One region of the Shewanella colwelliana genome, then DNA from elsewhere that is predicted to be linked to it. Evidence: predicted binding sites of a transcription regulator. Region 1 holds the regulator's gene; each other region holds the start of a gene.
The links. Region 1 encodes sigma-54, which starts transcription at its own class of promoters, with help from an activator protein. Its sites were predicted from a motif close to GTTGGCACGNNNNTNGNNT; they were not measured.
Positions count from the first base shown of each region.

Region 2: flgF (flagellar basal-body rod protein FlgF) is a predicted target of sigma-54. The motif match lies at 6,800-6,818, and genes of this name have one in related genera.
Region 3: BEL05_RS07450 (GSCFA domain-containing protein) is a predicted target of sigma-54. The motif match lies at 8,259-8,277, and genes of this name have one in related genera.

Region 1 covers NZ_MCBT01000043.1:124,367-134,357, forward strand. The annotation lists gene BEL05_RS13575 (KpsF/GutQ family sugar-phosphate isomerase) at 1-380, shown strand, start outside; gene kdsC (3-deoxy-manno-octulosonate-8-phosphatase KdsC) at 382-933, shown strand; gene lptC (LPS export ABC transporter periplasmic protein LptC) at 930-1,487, shown strand; gene lptA (lipopolysaccharide transport periplasmic protein LptA) at 1,474-2,016, shown strand; gene lptB (LPS export ABC transporter ATP-binding protein) at 2,013-2,744, shown strand; gene BEL05_RS13600 (RNA polymerase factor sigma-54) at 2,871-4,355, shown strand; gene hpf (ribosome hibernation promoting factor) at 4,386-4,673, shown strand; gene ptsN (PTS IIA-like nitrogen regulatory protein PtsN) at 4,676-5,119, shown strand; gene rapZ (RNase adapter RapZ) at 5,116-5,964, shown strand; gene BEL05_RS13620 (HPr family phosphocarrier protein) at 5,957-6,232, shown strand; gene mgtE (magnesium transporter) at 6,308-7,675, shown strand; gene BEL05_RS13630 (response regulator transcription factor) at 7,817-8,509, shown strand; gene BEL05_RS13635 (sensor histidine kinase) at 8,484-9,764, shown strand; gene BEL05_RS13640 (hypothetical protein) at 9,776-9,988, opposite strand.
Region 2 covers NZ_MCBT01000018.1:145,340-155,330, forward strand. The annotation lists gene flgL (flagellar hook-associated protein FlgL) at 1-458, opposite strand, end outside; gene flgK (flagellar hook-associated protein FlgK) at 471-2,381, opposite strand; gene flgJ (flagellar assembly peptidoglycan hydrolase FlgJ) at 2,425-3,405, opposite strand; gene BEL05_RS07375 (flagellar basal body P-ring protein FlgI) at 3,423-4,514, opposite strand; gene flgH (flagellar basal body L-ring protein FlgH) at 4,525-5,199, opposite strand; gene flgG (flagellar basal-body rod protein FlgG) at 5,209-5,997, opposite strand; gene flgF (flagellar basal-body rod protein FlgF) at 6,008-6,751, opposite strand; gene flgE (flagellar hook protein FlgE) at 6,937-8,298, opposite strand; gene flgD (flagellar hook assembly protein FlgD) at 8,359-9,162, opposite strand; gene flgC (flagellar basal body rod protein FlgC) at 9,173-9,592, opposite strand; gene flgB (flagellar basal body rod protein FlgB) at 9,595-9,991, opposite strand, start outside.
Region 3 covers NZ_MCBT01000018.1:158,826-168,816, reverse strand. The annotation lists gene neuB (N-acetylneuraminate synthase) at 1-977, opposite strand, end outside; gene neuC (UDP-N-acetylglucosamine 2-epimerase) at 974-2,140, opposite strand; gene BEL05_RS07470 (LegC family aminotransferase) at 2,133-3,290, opposite strand; gene BEL05_RS07465 (UDP-N-acetylglucosamine 4,6-dehydratase) at 3,321-4,511, opposite strand; tRNA gene BEL05_RS07460 (tRNA-Arg) at 4,905-4,980, opposite strand; gene BEL05_RS07455 (flagellar assembly protein FlgT) at 5,059-6,216, opposite strand; gene BEL05_RS07450 (GSCFA domain-containing protein) at 6,386-8,173, opposite strand; gene BEL05_RS07445 (FlgO family outer membrane protein) at 8,489-9,115, shown strand; gene BEL05_RS07440 (LPP20 family lipoprotein) at 9,112-9,558, shown strand; gene BEL05_RS07435 (flagella synthesis protein FlgN) at 9,640-9,991, opposite strand, start outside.

The sequences.
Region 1 (9,991 bases):
TAAAGGTTAGTGATGTGATGCATAAAGGTGATGAACTACCGCAGGTATCGCAAAATATCTGCATCACCGATGCACTTTATGAAATATCCAAAAAAGGCTTAGGCATGACGGCTGTCGTTAATGATGATGGCCAATTGGCGGGTATCTTTACCGATGGCGATCTACGCCGCGTTATCGATGCCGAAGTTAATCTTAGAACCACCTCTATCAGTGAAGTCATGACCCATGGCTGTGTTACTGTCAGCGATGGCATCTTGGCCGCCGAAGCACTGAAAGTGATGGATGAGAAAGAGATTAACGGCCTAATTGTGACTAACAAGCAACAACAGCCCATCGGTGCATTAAATATGCTCGATATGGTTAAAGCAGGAGTGATTTAATATGTCGCATCAAGGTTTATATGGTCCTGTTAGTGATACCGTATGGCAAAAAGCCAAACAGATAAAACTGCTTATTTGCGATGTAGACGGTGTGTTTTCCGATGGTTTGGTTTACATGAGTAACAGTGGTGATGAGCTCAAAACTTTCCATACCCGCGATGGCTATGGTGTGAGGTCTCTGCTCACCAGTGGTATTCCCGTAGCTATCATCACAGGGCGTAAATCACAAATTGTCGAAGATCGCATGACCGCACTCGGCATCACTCATATCTACCAAGGCGTTGATAATAAGATGGTGCCTTATGAAGCGCTATTAGAGCTTTATCAAGTCAACCCTGAGCAGGTAGCTTATATTGGTGATGATATGGTCGATCTTCCTGTTATGCAGCAAGTTGGCTTATCCGTGTGTGTGGCCGATGGCCATCCCTATGTCAAACAGCATGCAGACATGGTGACTCATATCAATGGCGGTCACGGTGCCCTCAGAGAACTGACCGACCTCATCTTAGTCAGCCAGGGCAAATTTGAATCGGCTCACGGTATGAGTATATGAACAGAGTCACGCTGGCAATTATAGCGTTTTTTGGTACGGCCTTAATTCTCTATTGGCAGGTGCAAACCAAGCGTGGCAATGAAGCGCTGAACATAGATGTCACGGATCGCCCAGATTATGTCATCAATGATCTAAAAAGTGTGCAGTACAATGAACTGGGCCAGCTCAACAGCCGCGTATCAGCCAGCCACATGGAACACTATTCTGATAAGAATATGACCTATTTTACCCAACCGGTATACTTGGTCTATCCTGACGAAGGCAATGCACAGTGGCGTCTACGTTCGACAAAAGGCACCTTAGATAAAGCCAGTGGACGAGTGAAATTAGAAAATAATGTTATCATTGATGCCATTAGCCCTGAAGAGCCTATCCAAACGATAGAAACAACCTATCTAGAGTTAGATCTCAACACCATGATAATGACCTCTGATCGCACCATTCGGATCACTGGTAATGACTTTCTCATTACGGGCAAAGGCTTATATGCCGACCTTAATGCACAAAATGTAAGACTGACGAGTCAGGTAGAAGGAACATATGAAACTAAATAACCTTATTCTTGCCAGCATGCTGACACTCATTAGCTTCAGCAGTGCCGCCAAGGTCAACGACCTCATGCAAGAAGTTAAGATCTCTGCCGCTAGCCAAGAAGCTGACATCAAAAACAATCAGATTATTTTTAATGGTCCAGTTGAAGTCACCCAAGGTTCAATCAAGATCAAAGCCGATGAACTGCGCGCCTTTAGCAAAGAAAATAGCACTGGCCGAATCTTAGTCGCCACAGGTAATCCTGCCACCTACTCTCAAGTGATGGAAGATGGCCGCCCAGCTTCAGCTAGCGCCAAAGAGATCCGCTATGAGCTATCGACTCGCACCTTGACGTTGGTAGGCGATGCAACACTAGAGCAGGAAGGTAGCCAGGTCACAGGCAATCAAATTCGTTACAACATTGAACAACAGCAACTTATCGCAGAAAGTACTGGCAATGACCGAGTGATCACCATCATTCAACCGGAAAATTACCAAGAAGAGATAGATTCAGGCAATGAACAGCAGCCTGAAAAGCAGGAAAAGCAATGAGCGAAAAAACCTTAAAAGCGGTTAACTTAGCCAAGAGTTATAAAAGCCGTGCCGTGGTTCAAGATGTCAGTTTAACCGTTAAAACCGGCCAAATTGTCGGCCTACTCGGACCTAATGGTGCAGGCAAAACCACCACATTTTATATGGTGGTTGGTTTAGTCCAAAGTGATAAAGGGCGGATTTTTATTGATGAGGATGACCTCACTCTTGACCCTATGCACCTACGTGCGCGCAAAGGCATTGGTTACCTACCACAGGAAGCCAGTATTTTCCGTAAGCTTACCGTGCGTGACAACATCATGGCGGTGCTGCAAACGCGCAGCGAGCTCAATAATGATGAGCGCGAAGAGCAACTAGAGCACCTGCTTGAAGAGTTTCATATTACCCATATCAGAGACAGCTTAGGCATGGCCCTTTCTGGAGGCGAACGTCGCCGAGTTGAAATTGCACGCGCTCTGGCCGCTAACCCTAAATTTATTTTGCTAGATGAGCCGTTTGCGGGGGTTGACCCAATCTCGGTTATCGACATCAAAAAAATCATTGAACAGCTCAAAAACCGTGGACTGGGTGTGTTAATCACCGACCATAATGTACGAGAAACATTAGACGTGTGTGAAAAGGCCTATATCGTTAGCCATGGCAACTTAATCGCTGAAGGCACACCTGCAGAGATCTTGGATAACCAACAAGTGCGAGCGGTGTACTTAGGCGAACAATTCAAGCTATAGTTAATTTAGAAGCGCTATAACAAAGCGTATCTCCTTGACCAAAGCGGAGTATGGGTTACCCGCTTACCTCAAGGAATAATCAAGCTTTCTCATTTAAAAAATTAAAATCAAGGGAATAGCAGTACGATGAAAGCGTCACTTCAGCTCAAAATGGGTCAGCATTTAACCATGACTCCACAGTTACAGCAGGCGATTCGTCTGTTGCAATTGTCGTCACTGGAACTGCAACAAGAGATCCAACAAGCATTAGAATCTAATCCGTTACTCGAGTTAGATGAAGAGCAAGAGGGTGCCAACACCGAATCACAGCAAGATGACGGCGATAACTTTGATACTAACTACGATAACAAGATTGAAGTTGATTCCAGCCAAGATAATTCGAGTTTAGAGACGTCTGACGCCCTGACTCAAGATTCCATGCCCGATGAGTTGCCCGTAGATACCACTTGGGATGAGATGTATACCGCTTCCCCCAACTCAAGTTCTGGCGCAATGCGTGATGACGATATGCCTTTCCAAGGTGAAACTACCGAGGGCCTCTACGAACACTTAGAGTGGCAAAAAAATCTCACCCCTTTTTCAGACAATGACTTGGCCATCGCCACCGCAATTATTGACGCTATTGATGAGCGTGGATATCTCACCCAAAACTGTGATGATATTCTTGAAGCTATGGGCGACCCTGAAATAGAGCTCGATGAAGTTGAAGCAGTTTTAAAACGTGTGCAACACTTCGACCCCATAGGCGTAGCCGCTAGGGACTTAAGTGAATGCCTCACGATTCAGCTAACACAATACAGTAATGACACGCCACACATCGACAATGCAAGAATGCTTATCAGCGAACACTTAGACCTGATCGCAGGGCGTGATTTCCGCTTATTGATGCGCAAAACTAAGCTAAAAGAAGATGATCTGCGTGATGCAATTGCGCTGATTCAGACTCTGAATCCACGCCCAGGATTAGCCATTACAGCCAGTCGTGATGAGTACGTGATCCCAGATGTTACAGTGACCAAGAAAAAAGGCCGCTGGGTGGTTGAGCTAAATCCAGATAGTATGCCTAAAATTAATGTTAACCAGCATTATGCGGCAATGGCACGAAGTACCAAGAGCCAAGCTGACGGACAATTTATCCGTGGTCACCTTCAAGAAGCAAAGTGGTTTTTAAAGAGTCTAGAAAGCCGTAACGACACACTACTTAAAGTCACCAACTGCATCGTTGATTTCCAACAGGGTTTCTTTGAATTTGGTGAAGAAGCGATGAAGCCCATGGTGCTCAATGATATCGCCGAAGCGGTTGAAATGCATGAATCCACTATCTCGCGTGTGACCACCCAAAAATATATGCACACCCCACGCGGTATTTTTGAACTAAAATATTTCTTCTCCAGCCACGTTGGTACCGATGATGGTGGAGAATGCTCATCAACAGCGATACGCGCCTTTATTAAGAAGCTTGTTGCTGCTGAAAACCAGAAGAAACCATTAAGCGATAGCAAAATGGCACAATTATTGGCTGAACAAGGGATTAAGGTCGCTCGACGCACCATTGCTAAGTATCGAGAGGCGATGTTGATCCCGCCGTCGAATCAGCGCAAAAGTTTATAATCAACAACTGGAAACCGGAGGAGTAAATTTATGCAAATAAACCTGACTGGGCACCACATCGAGATAACCCAATCTCTACGGAACTATGTTGAAGAAAAATTTACAAAACTTGAACGACATTTCGATCAGATCAATAATGTCCACGTTGTATTAAATGTCGAAAAAATGCAGCAAAAAGTTGAAGCTAAGTTACGTCTCCGTGGTGGAGAAGTCTTCGCAACATCAGAACATTCGGATATGTACGCCGCAATAGACTCCCTGATAGACAAGTTAGATCGTCAGGTCATTAAACACAAAGAGAAGCTTACTAAACATTAACGATGGAACTTAGTACCATCCTGCAGCCGGAGTGCACTACCTGCGCGACCCCGGGCAGTAAGAAAAAGGTACTGGAACTTATCAGCGACTTAGCCGCTGTCCAGTACCCGACCCTCTCCTCTCAAGAGATATTTGAAAGCCTTCTGGCGAGAGAAAAAATGGGCAGCACAGGTATAGGTAATGGTATCGCGATTCCCCATGGGCGACTCTCAAGTATAGAGCAACCAGTGGCTGTTCTCGTAAAATGTGCTGAACCTATTGCATTTGATGCAATAGATAATCAGCCAGTCGATATCCTTTTTGCATTACTGGTGCCCGCAGATCAATGCGAGCAACATCTTAGTACTTTGGCCGCCATGGCTGAAAAGCTCAATGATAAAGCCATCATGAAGCAGCTAAGAAAAACCCAGGATGAGGCAGAACTCTATCAGGTGATCACTCAATGAAGTTGGTTATGGTGTCCGGCCGATCAGGCTCGGGAAAGTCAGTTGCACTAAGGGTCCTTGAAGATCTTGGGTATTACTGTGTTGATAATTTACCTTTGCAGATGGTGGAGTCATTACTAAACCAGCTAAAAGGCAGCAATGAGTTAGTCGCCATTAGCGTCGATGTTCGTAATATGCCGAGCGGTGATATTCAACTCGAAAAGCAGTTGGCTAACTTGCCTAAAGACACCAAACTACTGAGCTTTTTTCTCAACTCATCTGACGATGTGTTGCTCAAGCGTTACAGTGAAACTCGGCGTCTTCATCCGCTTTCTCGCTCAAAAGTTTCTCTTAAAGAAGCTATTCAGCTTGAAGGTAAGATGCTTGAACCTATCGCTAAGCTCGTTGACCATTACATTGATACCTCTACGCTCAATATTTATGATCTCAGCGACAAAGTACGCGAGATCTTACTTGGCACCGTAGATAAAGAGTTAGTGATCAATTTTGAGTCGTTCGGCTTCAAATACGGAATGCCCAGTGAAGCTGACTTCATGTTTGATGCGCGCTTCTTACCTAATCCACATTGGGAAGCAGAGTTAAGACCACTCACAGGTCTAGACGAACCCGTGCAACTGTTTTTAAGCCAACAACCCTTAGTGAGTAAGTTTATTTGGCAGATAGAAAATCTGTTAGAAACTTGGTTGCCTCATCTTGAACGCAACAATCGCAGTTACCTCACAATTGCCATTGGTTGTACTGGCGGTCAACATCGCTCGGTCTATGTCACCGATCAATTAGCGAAACTTTTCAGCAAGAGTAAACACAAGGTTCAGGCGCGCCATCGAGAATTAAAAAATGGCTAAACTTGAGCGTCAGCTGACAATCTGTAATAAGTTGGGGCTTCATGCCCGTGCCGCCACGAAACTGGCGGTACTTGCCGCAAAATTTGATGCGCAAGTGACTCTGATTCAGGGCGATAAAACAGCGTCAGCGGCGAGTGTTTTAGGCTTGCTGATGCTTGAAACCGGCATGGGTAAAACCATCACCCTGATTAGCGAAGGCAAAGATGCCCAAGCGGCATTGGATGCCATCAGCTCGCTTATCGATGCCAAATTTGATGAAGCTGTATAATCATCACCCAATAAAACCCACAGTAGCCATTACCATTAGCTAGAATCAAATACCCCGTTCATCTAGGGAGGAGCTATGCCGATCGAAGTGTTAGACAGTGATACAAGTGATCAACGTCTAAATCAGCTTACTCAAGCCCTAAGCAGTGGGATGTTTGTCCATGTGCGCAGTATGTTGCACGACATGGCAGCCTCAGATATTGCTTTCATCTTAGAGTCATCACCACCGAGAACACGACAAGTGTTATGGCAGCTGATTGACCAAGAGCATACTGGTGAGATCCTTGACGAATTAGGCGAAGAGCTCAAAGATAATCTGATTAGGCAGATGAGTCCCGAGCGCGTAGCTAAAGCCGCCGAAGGGATGGATACCGATGATCTAGCGTATATTCTGCGTAGCCTGCCAGACAGTGTATTTAACCAAGTATTGCAGTCAATGAGGTCCCAAGATAGAGCCAGAGTAGAACAAGCCCTCTCCTATCCCGACGACACCGCAGGCAGTATCATGAACACTGATACGGTGACACTACGCCCGGATGTCAACATAGATGTAATTCTGCGCTACCTGCGTATTCGTGGCGAGCTACCACAAGCAACAGATATGCTCTATGTCGTCGATAAAAGTGACTGTTTACTCGGTGGTGTGCGTATTGCCGATCTGCTGACCTGCGACCCAAATGCCTCGATTCGTGAGATCATGAATGACGACTTAGAGGGGATCCCAGTCGGCATGGATGACGGCGAAGTGGCGCAGCTATTCGAGCGCCATGACTGGTTGTCAGCCCCTGTTGTAGATGATGACACCAACAGACTTCTGGGCCGTATCACCATCGATGATGTGGTCGATATAATTCGTGAAGACGCTGAGCACTCTATGATGGGTATGGCGGGGATGGACGACGATACCGATACCTTTGGACCAGTACTTAAAAGTACCTTTAGGCGTTCTCTGTGGTTAACCATCAACCTCTTTGCTGCACTGCTTGCCGCCTCAGTCAGTAATATGTTCGAAGGCACTTTGGAGCAATTTGCCACCATTGCCATTTTAATGACCATAGTCCCCAGCATGGGAGGCGTCGCTGGCAACCAAACCTTAGCCTTGGTTATTCGTGGTATTGCCTTAGGGCAAATAGGTCAAAGTAACTCGCGCTGGCTTATTGGTAAGGAGCTGGCGATCGGCTTTCTCAATGGCGTACTCTGGTCGATACTCGTCTTCCTTGCGGTATGGTTGTGGAAAGGAGATATTGCATTAGGGGCACTCATTGGCGGTGCCATGTTGATCAATATGACTGTTGCAGGCTTCGCAGGCGCCAGTATTCCGCTGCTACTAAAAAAACTCAATATTGACCCAGCACTGGCAGGTGGTATGGTGCTAACGACCGTCACAGATGTGATAGGTTTATTTGCTTTTCTCGGGTTAGCGACCCTGTTCTTATTGCAATAAGAACAGCCAATAGTTCATGATTTTCGATACTGGTAGCAAGCGCTCACAGTGCAAAACTTGGAATGACTAACGCAACGCATCATCGACAAATTTTTCACGTGAAATAGGCATAATACCAACGATTACATAAAGAGAGTGGCTATGCACAATACCCAAATATTAATCGTCGAAGATAACCCCGATGTTGCTGGGATATTGGCTGACTTTCTTGAGTCAGAAGGGGCTAGCGTTGATTTTGCCACCAATGGCGAACATGGGTATAACCTCGCCAAGGCCGGTGACTTCGATGCAATCATTCTCGATATCATGCTGCCTAAATTGGATGGACTCTCTGTCGCCAAACAACTACGAGAATATGGCTGTAGCACACCGATTCTGATGCTAACCGCGCTGGACGAAAAAAAAGATCTGCTCGCAGGTTTCAACTCTGGGGCTGATGATTATTTGGCTAAGCCTTTCGATCTCGATGAACTGCAAGCACGCCTAGCCGCGCTAATTAAACGTCATCAAGGCAAGGTTGCAAAAGCCTGTCTTAGCTATGGCCCTCTCACACTCAATAGCGCCGAACATAGTGTCTATCGCAATGGAATCAAGTTGTTTGTGACGCCAACCTGCTATCGAATAATCCAACTACTAATGACTCGCGCGCCTAATGTGGTAAAGCGCGAAGAGATCATTCAGCAACTTTGGGGGGAAGAAGCCCCCAGTGCCGATATTCTGCGTAGCCACATGTACCAATTGCGCAACCAGATTGATAAGCCTTTTGATTACCCATTAATCGTTACCGTCCCCAAAATAGGGTTTAAGCTTGAATCACCAATCCAGAGTGAGTGACAAGGTGCAACACAGCGCGAAGAGTTTAACCCGGAAAATGAGCCTCTATTTTAGTGCCATTGCAGTCTTGGTCGGCGCTATTTTATATGGCTTAAGCCTAACGACACTCTATTGGTTAGAGGATGAATTAAATCGGCGCACCTTAGTGCAAACATCGCCCATGGCTATCAATGCCTTTCGCGCTGGGGCCGAATCACCTTTGCAGCTCAACACCAACATCAAGGCCTATAACGATCTCAATGCTATCCCGCAGCAATATCCGTTCATCAAGCAGCTCCCCTTGGGCTTTATTGATGAACTGCATGACACTTTTACGGATGACCTATTTGTTCTGCGCAGTGAATATCAGCAAGAGGGCGAGACTAAACCGCTTATCATCATCATGAACGCCGCTCAGGTGGAGCTGAGTAACCAAGAATGGCGCAATATCAATATCACTATCTTGGCGGTGACTTTTCTACTATTCATTCTGTTTGGTTTTGCCATCTCAAAACTAATCCGGCGATTGGTGTCACCAGTCCGTCAACTCAGTGATCAATTGAAATTAGTCCAAGCCCCGAGTGCATTTAAGGTTTCCAGCGGCGCCGCACTGGAGTTTAGTGAGCTCGCAGCCAGTTTAAATCAATACCAACGGCAAATAGATAAGTTGATCAAACAGGAACAAGCGTTCTCGCGCTACGCCAGCCATGAACTCAGAACCCCTTTGACCGTCATTCAAGGCGCAGGCCGGCTGCTGCAACAACAAGGTAATGAAGCGTTTAAAATCCGTCAAAGAGATAGAATAGTCAATGCTGCCAACGATATGCAGCATACAATCGATGCCTTGCTCAGCCTAGTACGCCATGAAGATGAACACTACAGTGAGCAGCAACGTGTCTTGACCCAGGCCGAACTCTCCAAGGTGATTCGTTACGTGCAGCCACTCGCGGACAGTAAAGCGGTTGTTATCGACGTAGACATTCAAGCCGAACCATTAATTGCCCCATCAGAAGCCGTACTACGCATGCTACTGATTAATCTGCTGAGTAATGCAATTAACGCTAGCGAAAGGGGAGAGATTGAATTGAAGGTCAATCAAGAAGCTATTTGGGTTGTTGATCATGGCCGAGGTTTAACTCGCAATGAACGCGACCAGCAAGGTCATGGATTAGGGCTGCTCATTGTGGACGCGCTATGCCAACGCTATCAGTGGAAGTTTAGCCTGCAAGACACTGAACCCGGCTGTATTGCCATGCTTCACTTTCCACACGCATAGCGCTAAGCAAACTAGCGATATTTGTGCGATATATCGGCGAGACTTTCGAAGAATTTGCAATCTTGTTTACGTCGCTTGTATTCACGAACTAATTTCCACTCTTGATACAGAGCAATGGCAAAACCGATAGCCACTATGGTCAAGCAAGTCGCGCCAAGATAGGTCACGATATTTATCGCAGTTTGCGCACTCCCCATGGCCGACGCACTGCCCATACCAATCATAAA
Region 2 (9,991 bases), on a different contig from region 1:
TTACCCGAGGCATCAAATGCAAAGGGTTGCTTACCCGTCTCATAGCCAGCAAACATGAAATTACCCGATTCATCCTTGGTATTGGCTACAGCAAGCAGTTCTTCAAGCGTACCGCGTAGCTCATCGGCAATCATTTGCCGCTCAGAATCAGATAGGCCGCCATTAATTGCACGTAAGACTTGCTCCCTTACCGATCCAGTTAGCGTTTCTGCACTTCCGAGCTTACTTTCTGTTAATGACAAACGATTATTGGCGTAATCGATATTCTTCATAAATTGATCGACCAAAGCATTTTGCTGATTGAGATTATCAATGCCGATAGCAGCCACGGGATCATCGCCTGCGGTATTGACACGTTTACCGCTAGAAAGTTGGTCTAAAATTTTACTGGTCGATGTTTGTCTATCTAAAACACTATTAATGCTCTGATTAAACATCTGCGCCGTTGAGATTCTCATATCGTCTTACTCCTATCTCACCGAACTAAATAACGTATTAAATATTTCATTGGCTGTGGTCATGATGCGCGCCGAGGCTTGATAAGCCTGTTGAAAGCGCATTAAGTTGGCAGCTTCTTCATCTAAGTTAACCCCTGACTCACTCTGAACTCGGCTGTACGCCTGAGAGAAAACCGCTTCCGCACTACCTAGTGCGACCTGGGCAGCCTTAGATTTACCACCCACTTGTAATTTGGTGTTCTCATAAACATCTGAAAGTGTTGCGCTACCACCAGCCATTAATTTAGCTTCATTCAATTTGGCCATGGCAACAGCATTACTGTTATTGCCCTCAGCAGCGGAAAGGTCAAAGGTAAAACGGTCTGCCAAAGCGCCTGCGCTACTTTGCACATCAAAGTTCATTCCAAATGCATCGATCGTTGGCGCTGTATAGGTTCCAGTTCCTAATGAAGTGCCTGCTACATCAAATGCTTCATAACTGTTGGTCGTCGTATCTATTTCAAAGGTAATTTGAGCACCAACGCCAGGAAATCCTGGGGCAGATGCATCCATTGCGTTCAATGTGATCGCAGTATTACCTGAATTAGTTGAATCAGCCGTAATGGTAGGCCCTGCTGCCGCAATACCTTTAGGGTCGGTCATCACCACAGATATTCCTGCTGCCGCACCAGAAGTTGGGCGAATTTCAAATCGGTCACCAGACGCAAACGCCCCTGAATCAATGTTAATTGTAAAGCCGTCACCCCCACTAAGTTCAGTGCCATTTAGTGTTAGTGGCGTTACGTTGCCGTGATTGTCTGTTAATTCATAGGTTGCAGGAGCCGTAAAACTAAGTTCATAGCTTTCACCTGTTAACGCACTCACGTCATCGATATTTACCCTAAGCGCCGCGTTACCTGTGTTATTGGCAAAGTCACCCACTCGTCCCACAGTCACTTTTGGGTCATTGATATCTAAAAACAAATCTGATCCAACTTGGCCATTGAGATCAAAACCTTGCGATTGGGCTTCGTTAAATGCATCCGCAACCCCTAAGGCCAGTTGACCAAGCTCCAGTTGCGCAGGGATCAATGTTTCGTCTCTGAACTCAAACAACGCCCCTAAACTGCCGCCCATTTTGGCAGGATCAATCACTAAACTTTGAGCACCCGCTGATGTGGTAATCCGCAATTCACCTGGATAGGGGTCACCTGTGGTAGACCCCATCTGCATAGATACTTCGCCAGACACTAACATTACCGCGCCGCCAAGCATGATACTTTTTGCACCTGATTCCAGTGGGATTACATTAACTTGTGAATATTCGCTTAACTCTTGAATGAGTGCATCTTGCTTGTCGAGTAACTGTGAATCATTACCCTGGGATTTCATTAACTCTTGGTTGAGGTGGCCAAGCTCGTTACTGATCTCATTAATCCGATCGGTGATCGCCGAAATCTGATCGTTTGTTTGCTTCATCTGACCATCAAGATGAGATTGCATCTGGTTAAGGGCTGTGGCCAATTGGCCGGCATTACCTAATACGGTACCGCGAATACCGATATCATCGGGTAAATCAGCAAGGCTATTGAGGCCCGCAAACAGATCATTTAGTCCTTGAGGAACAGCCTTACCAATTTGCGAAAACAGTTGGTCAAGCTCGCCCATCTTAACTTGAGTCGTTTCAGCTTGGCTGACAGCGGTTTGCCCAATCCGAAGCTCGCGCGCAGCATAATCGTTATAGATGCGTTTAACATCGGTAATATAGGTGCCAGCACCATAAAAACTGTTGCCAAAACGCTGTGACTCTAAGCTAGATTGCTCTGCGACCTGACGATGATAACCTTGAGTATTGGCATTGGTGATATTATTACTCGTCACAGCCAATTGAGACTGCGAGGCTAATACCCCGGTGCGCGCGATGTTGAGTAGATCCATTGACATTAGCCAACACTCCTTAAATTATCACCCGTTATTGCATGGCACATCATGGCGTCACCTCCGACACAGCCGCTTTAATATCTTTGGTCACCGACTGCAATACTTTCATTACTTTGTCTGCGTACTTAGGATCTGTCGCATACCCAGCATCTTGTAACCCTTTAATAAAACGCTCAGGGTTTGCAGCCTGCTTAACGGCCTCTTGATACCTTGGTCCCTCTTTAATAAAAGAAACAAAGTCATCAAAGCTCTGTTTGAAATCCTCATATACGCGAAAATCTGCACGCTGCTTAACCGCAACACCTTGCTCAAACTCCAATGTGCTCACACCCGCTTTATCACCCTGCCAACGACGGTCTGCTTTAATATTAAAAAGGTTATTGCTGGGCTCGCCATCGGCGCGGCGGATCATCTTTTGCCCCCAGCCCGTTTCCAGTGCCGATTGTGCAATGAGCACTTCTGGCGTCGTCCCTATTGCTTTAGCCGCTTCCTGTGCATGAGGATATAGCGCAGTAATAAACGCCTCTCGACTCTCAAATCCCTTGTTGCTCGCTTGCGATGGCAACACTTTGCCGCTCACCACATCATCAATGACATGATTGGCCCTTGGCTCGGCTCGTTTAGCCATTGTTAGTTGGTCAAGGCTCGGTGACATCATATTGACGCCCGATGTATTTGGAATATTGCCTCTGAGTACCGAGGCGGGGGTCATGGCACTGGTCTCGGGAGAGAGTTGTTGCACCATTAAGTCCGCTAGGCCTAACATCCCTTTATCAGACAGGTTCACTGACATCTGCTGATCGTGCATCTGCTCGTAAAACTTGGTGTATTGACTGTTCATCGGGCTGTCAGACTCAAACACTGCATTGGCATCTCGCATGCTTTTCATCAGCATCTGCACAAAGATCCCCTCAAACTGCTGTGCAACTTCTTTCAGGGCTGCCTGGTCATCTTTTTGCGCTTTGGCACGTAGGGAGTCTAGGCCCCCTATGTCCAAAAAGTGTGATGAGTTTGACAGCTTATCCATAGTCAGTCCGACAGAAATTAGATGATGATAAGTTCACCATGCAAAGCTCCTGCCACCTTTAAGGCTTCAAGGATTGCAAGGACATCAGAAGGCGCAGCGCCCACTAAATTGACCGCTCTGACGAGCTCATCAAGTGTGGTGCCTGGATTAAAGAGGAACATACGATTATCTTCTTCAGATACATCGAGAGTACTGTCACTGGTCACAACCGTATTACCACCAGCAAATGGGTTTGGCTGTGAAACTTGGGTTGCCTCAGCAATTGTCACCGTTAGTCCACCATGAGTCACAGCAGCTGGCAGCAAGCGAACATCTTTACCGACGACAATCGTGCCAGTGCGAGAATTCACAATCACTTTGGCAGATTCAGAAGCTGGCTCCACTTCGATATTTTCAAGCGTTGCTAAAAATGACACGCGTTGAGAGACATCTCGCGGTGCACTCACCTGCACTGATGCCGCATCTAAGGGACGCGCCATGCCAGGACCGAGTAGTTCATTGATTGCATCGGCTAATCGCTTGGCAGTAGAGAAATCAGCACGGCGTAAATTAAACGTCAGGTGATCGCCAGTAGAAAATGGCGTTGCGACTGTTCGCTCAACAATGGCACCGTTAGGAATACGGCCAACCGTAGGTGTATTTTGAATGACTTTAGAACCATCTAAGCCTTCAGCACTAAAACCACTCACCACCATACTGCCCTGTGCGATAGCATATACATTACCATCTACCCCTTTGAGGAAGGTTTGCAGTAATGTTCCACCACGAAGGCTCTTTGCCTCACCTAGGCTCGACACAGTCACATCTAACGTTTGCCCAGGCTTAATAAAAGCGGGCATATCGGTATGCACAGCAACAACTGCAACGTTTTTAACTTTAGGCCTAAAGTTATCAGGGAGGTTGATACCGAAATTTTTCAGCATCGTCTTAAATGTCTGCTCAGTGTAACGGGTTTTTTCACCCGTTCCCGGCAAACCAACCACTAGGCCATAGCCAATCAGTTGGTTGCTACGTACCCCTTGTACATTGGCAATATCTTTAATTCGCTGGGCAGCACTACCGGCTGAAAACAGCACGAGTACTACCGCCAAAATCATCTTCATTTTCATGACATACTCCTTAGAAAGGCCACCAACTACTCATGAAAAACTGACTTAACCAACCCACTTTTTGAGCATCAGCAAATGTGCCAGTGCCGCTGTATTGAATACGAGCATTGGCGACGCGCTGGGAGTCAATGGTGTTATCAGGTCGAATATCTTGAGAGCGGACAATTCCTGTGACGCGGACAAATTCATCGCCATTATTAATGGTTATCCACTTTTCGCCACGAATGACTAAATTGCCATTATTGAGCACCTGCATCACATTTGCTGAGATACTGCCCGATAGGCTGTTACTCTGATCCGAATCAGACTCACGCTTAGTATTCATGCTATCTTTATAACGCAGGTCAATCGGTTGCCCGCCAATGGTGACGTTGCCACCGCCCGCATAAATAGGATCGAGTGTTAAGTCAGAGCCCTTCTTAATTTCATTATTGGCACTTTTTGATGCTTGGGTTGATTCTTGTAAAATCACCGTAATGATGTCGCCGACCTTGAGCGCCTTAATATCTGAGTAGAGACTCGATGCCTGACTATCTTGATACATAGACCCAGTGGCCGCGATTTTCGTTGGCGGCGCCTCTGGATAAACCGGCGCGTAATAAGGATCATCCGCTATTGGCTTATTATTGGTAGAATTACAACCTACCAAGATAACTGCAGCGGCGAAAATGAGGTACTTAGTCATAATAAGCCTCTACAAATTCTGATTAACATAAGACAACATCTGATCGACGGCCGAAATCACTTTTGAGTTCATTTCATAAATGCGTTGGCTTTCAATAAGGTTTACAAGCTCTTCGGTAACATTCACGTTTGAAGTTTCCAACGCCCCTTGGCGAATAGCCCCCATACCGTCAAGTGAAGCTGTTCCCTGAATAGGTGTACCACTGGCTCCGGTCTCTGTGTAGAGGTTCTGTCCCATAGGATCTAAGCCGCTTGGATTAATAAAATCAGACATCTGCAGCTGACCAACCACTTGGTTTTCAGCTGTGCCCGGTGTTTTAACCGAGACTTCCCCTTCTGATGATACGGTGATACTGATGGCATCATCGGGAATGGTGATCGCAGGTTGCAGCACATAACCTGAACCAGGCGTTACGATTTGCCCTGTATCATCCAAAGTGAACTGGCCGTTTCGAGTATAAGCCGCTGTACCATCTGGCATCTGCACTTCAAAAAATCCTGGACCTTCAATCATCAAGTCCAGCGAATTATCGGTGGTCAGCATATTGCCTTGGGTAAACATCTTCTGGGTGGCGACCACTTTGGTACCAGCACCAATATTTAAACCGTTCGGCAGTTTGGTATTAGAAGCACTTATACCACCGGCTTGGTTAACAGTCTGATATAACAGATCTTCAAATACGGCACGGCTTTTCTTGTAACCAACAGTGCTAGCATTTGCCACATTGTTGGAGATCACCGAGATATCTGTTTGCTGGGCATCTAAGCCAGTCTTACTAATCCATAACGCGGGATGCATAATCTATCTCCTAACTAATGCGCATTAATGACGAAGAGGCTTGATCCATCTCTTCGGCGGTTTTCATCATTTTGACTTGCATCTCAAATTGGCGTTGCAAATCAATCAAAGACACCATCTCGTCGACAGCGTTAACATTACTGCCTTCTATTGCACCACTCTCTATCGATACAAAAGGATTGGCTGCGGCAACTTCGCCAGAGATTTGACGAAACAGTCCGTCTTCACCTCTCATCAGGTTTTGATTGCCCGGATTAACCAGTTTAATTCTGCCCACCTCTTCAATCACTTCAGCAGTTGAACCCAATGGACGGACAGAGATCACGCCATCTTGGGCAATCTCAATTTTTTCAATAGGAAGCGGTAATACAATTGGACCCGCGTCACCCATAATAGGGTTGCCACGGTCATTGCGAAGTAAACCAGTGGAGTCAAAACTTAAGCTACCTGAACGCGTATAAGCTTCGCCGCCGTCAGCACCCTGTACCGCGAGCCAGCCATCACCTTTCACGGCGATATCCAAATCCCGACCAGTGGTTTTAATCGGACCATGGCCAAAATTAGCTGACGGACTTTCTGTCATAGAAAACACACGGGTCGGCAGACCTTCACCAAAAGCCTGCATAGAGCGCGCTTGCTCTAAATCCGACTTAAAGCCGTCGGTATTGGCATTTGCAAGGTTGTTAGCTCGCACTGCCAGCGAATTCATATTCTGCTTGGCGCCACTCATGGCGACATAGAGTAATTTATCCACTTGCTGCTCCGTCAATGTTTCAACTAAAAACTGTCTAATAACAGTACAAAGCAAACATCATGCCAACAAAGGTTATCGTCTAACGGTTAAATACAAGCAGATAGAAGGAATAGAGGAAGGGATAAATGAAAAAGCGGAAATGTGTTGCCGTGGCGGCAACACATTCCATTATGTTAACTAAGCAATTAGCGGATCTGTAGCACTGTTTGCTGTAGCGTATTGTTCACTTCTAGGGTTCTTGAGTTTGCCTGGAAATTACGCTGCGCCGAAATTAGGTCAACAAGCTCTGTGGTCAAGTCAACGTTCGACTGCTCAAGTGCAGATGAGCGAATACTACCAAAGGTACCACTATTAGCTTCACCCGCCAGCGCAGGACCAGAGTCAAGGCTCTCTTTCCAAGAGGTATTACCTGCCTGTGTTAAACCTTGCTCATTAGAGAAACGCGCCAGCGCAACACGTGCTAAAGGCACTGTTGAACCATTACTATAACTTGCGTTAATCAAACCATCTGCACCGACTTCTACGTTAGTCAAACGACCCACTGTCGTCCCGTCTTGTGTCAACTCAGTGACCTCAAATGGTGACGAGTATTGTGTCGGGTTGTTAAAGTTAAGCGTTAACGTCTGTGTACCATCGGTACCAGGACCGAGTACGTTCGCTCCACCAACGCCCAGTTGCTCTGTGGTAATAATCGCTGGATCGCTCCCAGTATAGGCACCGGTATCATTGAATGAAATCGTTGACCCCTTCCAACCGCTGGCATTAACCGCTGTGCCGGTAGCATCAGCCACGCCATCACCAGTTGTGTCACGACCGTAAGTACCAGCAGCGCCCGCTAAGTCGACCTGTTTCCCATCCACTGCGTAGAAGGCAACCCAGTTACTTTCGCCAGTGTAGGCAGCTTCTGGTGGTCGAACGAAATAGGAGGTTAAGATATGAGGCTCACCCAATGAATCATACATAGTCACTGAGGTTGAGTTATTAAAGGTGTCTGGATTGTTGGGATCAAATGCGGCTGGATCTAGCGTCGCTTCACCCGCATTCAGGTTCATCTGAATGCCGATGTTTTCGGTTTTTTGTGGGCTGCCCGCCGTGTCAGGAATCTTAACAGGCTGAGTGGTCGTCAAACTCACCGATGTCGAATTACCGTCTTTATCAACTGGGAAAGTTTGTAAGAAATTACCCGCTGAGTTAACTAAGTAACTGTTTGCATCAACTTTAAATGCGCCTGCACGTGTATACGAAAGGTCTTGAGAGCCCACTTCAGAAGAGGTCACAAAAAAACCACCGCCGTTAATCGCCATGTCGAGTGCATTATTGGTAAACTGCAAACTGCCCTGCTGGAACTGCTGCGCCACCTGTGCCGTCGTCACACCACCACCAACAGTCGTTTTGCTGTTAGCAAAGATTGAATTAGCGTATACATCGGCAAATTCCGCACGGGATTCTTTAAAACCGACAGTATTAACGTTAGCAATGTTATTTGCCGTGGTATTGAGATCTTTCTGTGATGCTGAAATACCACTCAATGCAATGTTAAATGACATAAATCACCTCTTTAAAATTTAAAAAATCGTGTTGGACCTTATGCCCTAACTGTTGCTTATCTATGTTTCAGACACAGCAAGTACATCACCAAGTTTAATACCACCAATGCCTCTGAGGTTTAATATCGCCCCAGTGCTAGCGGTACCCAATGAAACACTCGTTACATGTGCATAGGTTGAAACGGCCAAGTCTTGACTCTCACCATCTACTCGTCCGCTCGCCTTAATTGAATAATTACCGCTGGTAACAGGCTCACCATTTTTATCTAGACCGTCCCAGGCAATATCAATATTGCCTCCGGCACTGCCATCGACAGTATAGGTTTTAACTAATTGCCCTTTTTCATCCTCAATACGTACCGTAATGGTGTCGATAGCCTCTGGGGTGCTGATGATCCCCTTAAGCGATGGATCTTCAGCCGATATATGCCCGGTATCTGAAGGAATCAGGACTTTCTGCCCCACAAGCCCCGAAGCTTGCAATGCCTGGCTAGAGGTCATCACAGTATTAAGATTAACAATCTCTTCATTAAGCTTGGTAATGCCATCGACCGTTGAAAATGATGCCATTTGTGCAATCATTTGATCATTGTCGACGGGTTTAAATGGGTCTTGCATTGACAACTGCTGACTCAATAATGAAAAGAAATCCTCTTGGGTCAGCTCTTGGCTTTTGGCTTCAGGAATACTTGATTCTTCTGGCAAACGAATACCATCAAGAAACGGATTGCCTGTCGTCTGTGTCTGCGTCGTCGTACTGCTGTTTGCAGACGCCCCGCTTGACGATGCAGGTGCTATCCCTTGTCCACTTGTACCTTGAGTACTTAAAGGGGACTGGCTGCTTAGTGGGTTAATGAGGCTCACTACCTACCTCCTAGGATTTGCCAATTCGTAAAGTCTGCTGAAGCATAGATTTCGCCGCTTCAGCTACTTGTACGTTCATTTGATAAGAACGTGATGCAGAGATCATATTTGCCATCTCCTCCATCACATTCACATTGGGCTTATAAATAAACCCATCTGCATCCGCCAATGGATGATCTGGCGAATACTCTTTTTGTAATGGTTTATCACTTTCTACAACACCGGCAACTTTTACCGACTGTGATGTTTGTTGCTGATGGCTTGCTTTGGCCATCTCTGCTTCAAACACTGGGTGGCGGGCGCGATAGGTTTGATCTATGCTGCTGGACACTGAATCAGCATTAGCGATATTACTGGCAGTAGTATTCAGACGTATCGACTGCGCCGACATACCTGAACCTGCAACATTAAAGATATTAAATAAGCTCATCACTAATTTCCTTTAAGTGCTTTTTTCATGCCAGCAAATTTGCTGTCTAGAAAACCCAAAGACATCTGATACTCAAGCGCATTTTGCATAAACTCAGATTGCTCTTGTTGAATATCAACCGTATTACCATCGCCCGTGTCGGGCTGATTGGGTACGCGATAACTAATATGTTGCTGCGACAACGCTGCCAAATCGAAATGTTTACTATCACTTTTGCTCATGGAGAGGCCGCCTTGAGTGGTCCTTGCTGCCTGAAGCGCTTTGTCAAAATCCAGATCTTTGGCTTTGTAGTGAGGTGTATCGGCATTAGCGATATTGGACGAGATCACTTGAGCACGGGCAGAACGTATACCTAACGTATACTGATGCACCCCTAATGCCTTATCAAAATTAATCGCC
Region 3 (9,991 bases), on a different contig from region 1:
TTAATCGCTAGGTTATGCTTCGAAAATTGCTCTCCTTTCTTTATATTGTCAGTGGTGACAATACTTTTCCTTGCAAGGGGCAGGTTTTTCAGTTCGGCAGGCTGAGGAGCTTTAATACCACTACCTATTGCAAGTTCAACAGTGCGAATCGCAGTCACCATATTTTTTAATTCGCAGGGTTCTAGGGAAGCTTTATGATCTGGCCCTGGTAACTGTTTATCTAACGTAAAGTGCTTCTCAATGACGCACGCACCACGAGCCGCAGCAGCGATAGGTATAGTGATTCCTTGGCTGTGGTCTGAATATCCAGTCCGTAAAGAGAAAGCTGTCGCTAACGTATCCATTGCCTTTAGATTAATTTGATCGAATGGAGCTGGGTACTCTGTAGTGCAATGTAATAAGGTTAACTTAGCTTGCAGCGCCTGTTGCCCCTCTTTTGAGGCGTAGGCGGCTTGGAACGCTTCTATACTCGGAGGTTTATGATCCGGTGCCGTTAAGCCAAATGCAATGACGCCTAAAGCGGATTCAACTTCTGCTAACGTTGACATGCCTGTCGATAAGATGAGGTCACATCCTGTACGAGCATGCTCAAGCAAAAATGGCGCATTGGTTATTTCACCCGAAGCAATTTTTAATGTTTGGAGTTTAAGTGTATCGACAATAAACCGTAAACTTTCAGAGTCAAATGCAGTGGATAGAAACTGTATTCCAATTTTTTGGCAATAACTTATTAAGCGCAGATGAGCCTCATAACTTAACTCTAAGCGACTTAACATTGAAAGCTGTGACTCTTGTTTTTTAGTATTAGCAATTTGATAATTTGCTTGTTTAGCTTCATGGGTGACTAAATTTTTCGCGTTAAAAGTCTGAAACTTTACAATGTCAGCTCCTGAATCATATGCTGCATCAATTAAGCTAATTGCCAACGCTTCACTACCATTATGATTTACGCCAGCCTCTGCAATAATTAGAGTCATTTAATGTATGCCTTAATATCGTAAAAATACTTTACTGGTTTTTGAACCATTGACCTCAATATACTAATAATAGCGGGACTTGCTTGGCCTTGACTATAGGGGTTCTCTACCTTACAGCGCTTGAGTTCTGGTAATTTAATAAGAGCCTGATTTATCGCATCTGTTAACGATTTGGTATTGGGTTGGCATGTGATAACACTACTTGCTGCAAGGCGTCCACGTTGTCGTGCGCCTATGTTAACGGTTGGGATGTTAAAAGAGGGGACTTCTATAATACCGCTAGAAGAGTTACCGATAACCGCAGCAGCATGTTTTACCGCACTTAGGTATCTTGTTTGCCCTAATGAGGGGATTGTTAAGACCCTTCCGTTTGACTCTCGACTATATTCCTCAATCATAGAAATGACGGCCCTAGAGCCATTGTCTGCATTTGGGTAAGTTAGAATCACTTGATGTGATGGGTACTTATCTAAGCTTGACAGTAAAGACTGAAATGTGGCGTCTGCTGGCTCATCAATCAGTGTCACCGGATGATATGTGACTAAAAAGTATGGAGTATTTAAATTGAAGTTCAGTGATGCCGAAAGTTCATCTATCGTCATCAAATTACTGCGATGGATGTGATCTAACCCTATAGCACCAACATTATGTACACTATCGGGCATCTCCCCCATTTGGATAACGCGTTGCCTGTAAGCTTCTGTTGAGGTGCAATGAACATGGCTGAGCTTCGTGATAGCATGTCGAAATGCATCATCGTAGGCCCCTTCAGTAATTTCGCCACCATGTATATGTAATATAGTTATGCCAAGAATAGTCGCTGTTTGTGCAATAGCTAATGCTTCATACCGATCACCCAATATTATTAATACATCAGGTTTTAATCTGTCTAGCGCTTCAGCATAACTAATCATACCGAGTCCCGCGCTTTTAGCTATTCCGACTCGGGAGTTGGATGAAAGTAACATCTCAACTCTTTCATCAATTTTAAATCCATCCGTTTCTATTTGTTCGAATGTATTTCCAAATTCAGGTGAAAGATGGCTACCAGAAACAACTAATTGAAGAACGAGCTCTTCCTCAGCTTTAATGTCTGTAAGTAACCAATAGAGCAATCCATAATCAGCCCTTGTACCTGTAAATACTGCAATTTTTTTAGGCATAAGTTGATTCCAGGTTTGTTGGAAAACTCGGCAGATTAATCAGATGAGATTCGATAAGCTCCGAATTCGTCAGCGGGCCTCGCATTGCATCTTTAAACATGGGTAATCTATGCATTAATTGCCATACAGGACGGGTCATTACTCCGGCATCATTGGTGGCTTTTAATATTTCATTTCGATAGCGTAAATCTGGACAGATAACAGCATTTAACCAATAGTTCGAGGTGGCATAATCTGGCTCTGTAACGAACTCAAGATCGCTTTTTTCAAAGAAAGTTTGATAGTGCTTTGCTAATGCCCGCTTTTGTTCAATAAAGAGGGGAAGGCTTTCCATTTGCGCACAACCTAGTGCAGCATTTAAATTAGGCATTCGATAATTAAAGCCGGCTTCATCATGGTAAAACTCGTATGGATGAGAGACCTTAGCGGTTGTCGTGATATGTTTAGCACGATCACCATTAACGATATCGTTAGCCAACAATATACCTCCGCCTCCTGTAGTAATGATCTTGTTGCCATTAAAACTGAGCGCAGCAAACTCACCTAGGGTGCCTGTATGCTTATTTTTGTAGAAAGACCCTAAACTTTCAGCGGCATCTTCAATTAAAATTAGATTCCATTGCTGGCAAATTAGTTTAAGTTCATCGAGCTCTACAGGATGTCCGAACGTATGCATTGGCATAATAGCTTTAATGATCTGGCCAGTTTCTTTATGAGTACATAACCCAAGTTCATCGACTACGGCATATTCTTCAAGGTATGCTTGTACGGCTATAGGGCTTAAACCTAAGCTTCTCGTTGAAACGTCGACAAAAACAGGCTCTGCACCCATGTGATATAAAGTGTTGCAGGTAGCGACAAAAGTAAGAGCTTGGGTGATGACCAGATCGCCGCTCTTGACGCCAGCCATGTATAGAGCTGTATGCAAGGCGCTGGTGCCACTTGAGGTGGCGACGGCTTTGGGAGACTTTGTAAAATCTTCAATTTTACGTTCGAATTCGTTTACAAATCGCCCTACGCTAGAGACAAAAGTGCTCTCAATAGTCTCTGCGACATATGTTTGCTCATTTCCTGGGAATGTAGGTGCATGCAACGGAATAAACTTATTGGTTTGATAAGTTTCGCGAATAAATTCAATCAATGAATACATTAGTTTAATACCTTGAAAAATTCAGTTGATTTACATTTTTTCATCGAGAGACTTCCCTGTTTCCTTATGACCAAACTCGGGCAATATTAAAGAAAAAAGGTCAACCAATTGCTTCTTACTCCATGTTTTCTCAAATAACATTGATTGAATTTTTTGCTCGAATAGTTCAACTAACCCTAAGTCATACTCCAATTTATTCTTGATAACACCTAATTCGGCAAAGCTTCCCATATCGAGAACCTCCTTATTAGTAAAGAACTCTTCGAAATCTTTCTCTCCAGATGTATCACTTACAGTGAAATAGCATGGCCACAAGCCTTTAGCGGGCAGAGTCAATGATAGCTCCCTCGCTTCTTCTTCTGAGTGACAAACATAAGCTTCATAGCCTCTATCTGCGAGATAGCGAGTTGCAATGTCGGCGAAGGATATAAGGTGAGTTGATTCATCTAGTTTAGGAAAGTAAATGTCTCTATTTTCGCCGAATATACAAGACATTAAACAAAGCTCACCAGACTCTTGGGGAGTAACAAAATAGCGTTTTACGTCAGTCGGGGCGACGATTGGTTGTTGTTTTAAAATGCGTTGGTTAAAACTATGTAGTAAAGAACCATCAGAAAAGGCGACGTTAGCAAAACGGGCTGTGGAGATAGAAATCTGTTCACTGCGTCGCATCAAGAACATTTCCATGATCCGTTTTGACGCGCCCATCATATTCACCGGATTAGCAGCTTTATCAGTTGAAACACAAAAATATTTTTTAACACCCTTGGCGATAGATTGCTTTATGGTTTTGTCGGTATTAAAAACATTCACATTGATCATGCGCATCAAGGTGAAAGGGTCTTTTTCACTTCTTACATGCTTCAGTGCAGAGAGGTTTAGTACGTAGTCATATTTTCCATCTTGATCGATGAAGGCATCGTATTCAATTGAGTTGATATCTAGTGCAAACGTTTGAAAGTCGCCAGCAATATAGCCAAAAGAGCTACGGATATCTCTGACCAATTCGGTTAAATTATTTTCACTGAGATCAACGATATGGAGTTTTAAAGGAGAACGCTTAAAGATCTCTTTAACAACCGCTTGACCAATAGATCCAGCTCCCCCCAAAACTAAAAAACGAGAACGATTGATCTCTTCATTCAGCATAGAGGTGTGATGTCTGATGTCTGATGCGAAAAGGGCTTTTTCTCTTCCAATCAATCTCAACATGTTCGTCATTGTGCTACCAAATAGGAATAAATACTTTAACTAAATTATAGTTAGTAATCTTAAGTGACTATAAGTCATAACGAAAGCTTACCTTGTATACGTAGTTCAATATTTTAGGGTTAAATTTAACAAGCAAAAATTGAGCCAAGAAAATGGACTGTTAATGACTGGGCATTCCGATTGATATTAATGAGGTTAAGAAAGCCAGCTAGATTAAGTTTATGATTTTAAAGTAATAATTTTTATGACGGATTGGCGACCACTCATGAGTGCTAATTAGCACACAATAATTACGGCAAAAACCTGACACTTATCAAGCTAAAAAGAGATTATAAGGAAGTTTGTAAGAATATCTATCGACAGTAATCAGTATTTAAATCATCTAAAACTATAAAGTAAAGCTGGTCTCCCCACAGGGACTCGAACCCCGATCGATCGCTTAGGAGGCGACTGCTCTATCCTGTTGAGCTATAGGGAGACGTCAGTGATTATACTGTTTTTCATCTCGATGAAAAGGCTTTAGATTTAGTTGCTTAAATAGTGCACTAAATGTCTGTTATATTTTGATCGCAATGTCGTTAATTTGTATATTAAGCGCTGCATTTGCGCCTTCTAGCACTGCAGTGGCACTCTCTTGTGTGACCTGATCAATCTTAATCGTTGCCCGGCTTTTTCCTGCAACGGCTCTCATATTGTCGAGTCTATCAGGCAGATTTTGTTGCAGCACTAATTGGAAACTATCACCGACTTTAATGCCATTGTTACGGCCAAGATTGATGATCACTCTATTGTTTTGCCGAGAGACGATTTGTCCAAGCAGTGGGCGGCAATTTAGGACGTTATCGATATCTTCACTAGCCTGCATCAATACACTATCGATGTTTTTACCGTAACTGGAAGCCCAAAAGCGATTGCTGTGCGCTGGTACGGTTATTTGCTTCTCAAACTCCCACAATGCTGGTGAATTGTAGTATTCGCTCCAAATCTGCTCGCCACTAATGCCATGATAAAGTGATAAGCGAAGTTGAAATTGACGTTGTGGGTAGCTGTCCCATAAACCAAACATACTAGCTTCGATGGGATCTGTTGAAATATCAATGATTTCAGGTAACAACACATATTGGCTGTCTGTTATTTCACTCAACCAGCTGGGGAGGCGATAACCTCGAATATCGACCAAGGACTGCTCAATGTCTAGCCGTTCATTAGCATGAACATTTGGGAAGCTGGCTTTGGCTTGGCTACGCATGATGAAGCCGAGTCGCTCTGACATCGCTTTTTGTAAGTTTCCAAGGTTGCCATAACGTAATTGGGCTCTATCGCTAATTTGAGCCTGAGGTACTAATATGGCGGCTTTCAACGGGTCTAAATGGCACTTTTCATCTGTTGACGTAATAATATCTACACGAAGGTTGACGGTAAGAGTTTGTTTTTCTATGCGCTCATTAAGCAATTCAACGTGAGAAACCTGAGTTTGATTAGACATTGAAAACTTATCTTGGGTAAGTCTACCATTTTGTGTTTGTTGTTCGCTTGAGAAACTACCACCAGAGCGTAACGCAACGTAGCTTAACGCTTGTTCAATGGCATCTTCTCGAGCTTGTGTGATATTGCCATTGATGATTTTTGCTTGGCCTGTTGCCTCAATCCATTGCGCGCTAACGTTAAAATGCATTAACGCAGTAATGATGATCAGTAGGTGTAGTGGCTTCATGGTTCTGTCTCAATCGTTGTTATCTATGGCGCTAAGTTATGTTGAGGTGCCAAAATGATGGCGTTAGGCCATCACATTTAGACATCGCGCTAGCTCTCTAATGCATAAGCAATAAGTGTGCCTAAACAAATCAGTGAGTATAACGTTAGACACTTTTAACCGGCACTATTTAGGCTTCTGTCTCTTGCTTTATTAGGGTTGATAATTTGTCTGCTAGCCAAGCATAATATTTTTCATTGCCGTGAATCCAATCATGCTGGTTGTCTGCGTATTTGACTGTCGATAAATAATTTTCAGGATCTGTTATTTCTTCATCGAAAGCTCTTGCTGCATTGAAGAAGGTAATACCGAATTCAGTCCATATGTATTCCATTGCATTAAAATAAGCATAAATAATGTTTTTCATACCTTTAGATTCTTCGAAATACTGGCTAAAAGGTGGGTCGGATACCACAACAACTTTGTGACCATTTTCGTGAAGCTTCAATATGATAGAAAGCTGCTCAGTGAGATCGTCATAGAAGTAATCAACGAACTCTTTTAGCGTTATTTCGGCTATTCCTTGTGGATAAGAATTCTGGAGCCAAGTGGTAAACCTAGAGACGTTTTGATGAGTTTGTAGCCCTAAGTTGGTTATAATAGTTGAAGTTAGTGGAGGGCTTTGTTGTTCATGGCGACTTAAGTTACTAAATATCACCGACCACAATTTTCTTGACATGGCATTCTCTAGGGGAACGAAGTACTCGGTGTCACACAAGGAAAATTTCTTTTGAGAAAAACCAGAGCCATTCATCACCATGCCGCCGCAGTGTGTCATGTTGATGTTATCAAATGCAGTTGATAGTTTGCCCATATGACTATCTCCAAAGAGCGTCAGATCAATTCTTGGCTCATCTAAAGAGTGTTCTGTAAGTTTTTTAACGGACTCGAGAAACTCTTCGTCACATTCGACTTCTTCTGTATCAGTTGTTTTCTGAGTAACACCTGAAAATTCGTTATTTAGATTGGCGTTTGAAATGTGGCCCTCAGCACGTTGCAATACAGATCCGAAGTGGCCCATTACATAGTTTACCGCTTCGGGTGTAACAGTTCGCCGATTAGTTTCAAACCTAAAGTCATTATCTGATGGAGCTGTAATGAGTTCAAAGGAGGGGAAATATTCGAAATTGTCATAATTGTCACACATGAAACTGGCCGCTGTGCGAAGTAGTGATTTTGAGTGCTGATTGGCAACTAATATATGTTTGTTTGTCATTGTTGCCGTTAATGGCACTGGTGATACGGTTAGTATAATGTTGATCTTGGGATTTATTGAGGTAAGACGTGATTTTAGTTGTTGTAAATCGGAGCAAATTTCATCATATGTGAAGTTGTGAAACAGATATTTTGTTTCGTTAAACTCTCCTGATATGACGCCTGGGCAGCTTGGATAGAAAACATTGTTTTGATCTTTCCAAGATTCTGTTAGGCCTAGTGTGAAAATGAGTAGATCAGTGTTTTTAAGTGTCTGATACATCTCTTTGGCTGCTAATACTCTGGCCTCGACTAAATCTTCTTTCCTATCGAAACCATTGGGATAAATACTCGGTCTTAACAAGTCATAGTAACGGTTTTTTTCAAAATGTATCGCACATTCAGCATCAAAACCTTTGTTTTCATCGATAATATCAAACCATTGCAGAAAGCATCTTGGCGTATATATGTTACCAAAAGCAAAACTTGAAACTTGACTTGTTTCAATTGTGCTTTGATGGAAGGAATACCCTTGTTTATTAAGCCATCGACCAACATGCTGGGCAAAACAGGAGCCAACTGACGATATTTTTGGATTTTCGGTATGTAATCTTATTTGCGTTAACTTGTCGAATGTCTGCTGGCCAAGCTTGATAGATGCAACGGCACTACGCCAAAAGAAAATTTCATCTCTATTGTTATAGGGAGTTTTGCTGTTTTGCATAAGATTTTTCCTAAATTTGTCCGAAATATCATAGAAAGTAAGGCTAACGACATTTATATGACACATTTGAATCTGTTATGTTTTAAAGCAAATATTATGCCTGCTATGTACTAAATAGGTATTAGATTAAAGTTCTTCTTCGTTTTGCCGATGGAACGAATTGTAGACTGTCCTTACGAAGAACGGCTTGAAAATTGCTAGTTCATCTTACAACTAACCAATTTTTGACATTGAGTTTTGTGATTCTATTTGTGTTTCTTTTGATTTGATAACGTATAAATAATACGTTATCAATTGTATTTTATAGGAATTGTTATGCGAAGTTTACTTTTTATGTCGGTTGCATTGCTGTTGGGAGCATGTTCGACTTTTGACGACAGTGATTCGCAAACTTTAGCTAGCGGCAATAGTTTGCCGTCTAATTCTGCTGTGAATTATTTAACACAGCAGATTGCTAACGAACTCGTCAGACAAAACGATCAACTTACCTCAAAGCAAGCGCTGTTGGTGGCAACGCCAGTGTTGTTAGATGACTTGACCACGACCAACCCTTTGGGGTTGCAGATACAACAAGGGCTTATTACCGCGATGCACGATCATCAATTCAATTTGGTTGATCTCAATGTGGGTGAAAATGTCAGCGTAACCAATGAAGGGGAGTTGTTGTTGACCCGAGATTGGCGCAAGCTACCTGCAGACTTGCCTGTTGAGCACGTGCTGGTATCGACCATGAGTCTGTCGATGGACATGCTAGTTGTTAATAGTCGAATTGTGAATGTGACCAATAATCGAGTGGTGTCCGCGGCGGCGTCAAGTGTGGGTGTTGCCCAACTACCAGGTTACCTCAGAATGGCTGAAAAAGTGACCTCGAAGGATGGTAAGTTACATCGAAATAGTCAGCCTGGACAGGCGGATATCCAAATAATAGGAGCGAACCAATGAAGACGTGGGTTTTAGCTATCGGTCTCTTGTTAGTGGGCTGTGCCTCGCAAGATAGATATATACAGTGGGAAACCGAAGCGCCAGAGTCATTTCCAAAGCTGACAGCCATTGGGTATGCACCACTCGATACACAGCCGGCCAAAGAGCAATCGCAACGGGTGTTAATGGCTATGCAAGCCTCTAAGATTGCTGCTTATCGAGAGTTAGCAGAGCAGGTTTATGGTCAGCAGTTATCGGCATCAAGCCAAGTACGCGACTGGATGCTGTCCGATGATAGTATTCAAGCGTCGGTATCAGGTGTCATTAGAGGGGCTAAGGTAGTCAAAAGCTATCCAGCAGGTGAGCACTATGTGACTGAGTTAGAACTGGACTTTTCTCAGGTTTGGGCGCTGTATCAGCAACAAAATCGGCCACAGAAAGTGAAAGAAGTGACCTATTTTTAAGCTTTATCTAATGAATAAGGTTGGTCTAACAAAAAAAGCCGCGATTAAGCGGCTTTTTTATTCGTTATTTTTAGTCAGTCGTTAGGCTTTTAAGTTATTACCTAGCGTTGAAATAGTCGAGGTTTTACCCTTTTGGTCATAGGTGAGGCTCGAGGCGTTACGACTGGCTTGCAGTGCTTGTGAAAAACGATTTAGGCTGGCCATACTGTGCTCTATCAGTTTGCCATTTAACGCATTGAGCGTTTTACACTCTTCAAGTAGATTGGTTGCGTTTTCGACCTGTTTGACTATGTCGGCATTGGTTTTCAGTTCAGCGTTATCAGGATGAGCCGATAAACTTTCATCGTTTAATTTGATCTCATTTAGCAATTTGGCTTTATTGCTAGCTAGGCCAAGCAACCGATCGGCATCTTGTTCGATCAAGGCGGCTTTC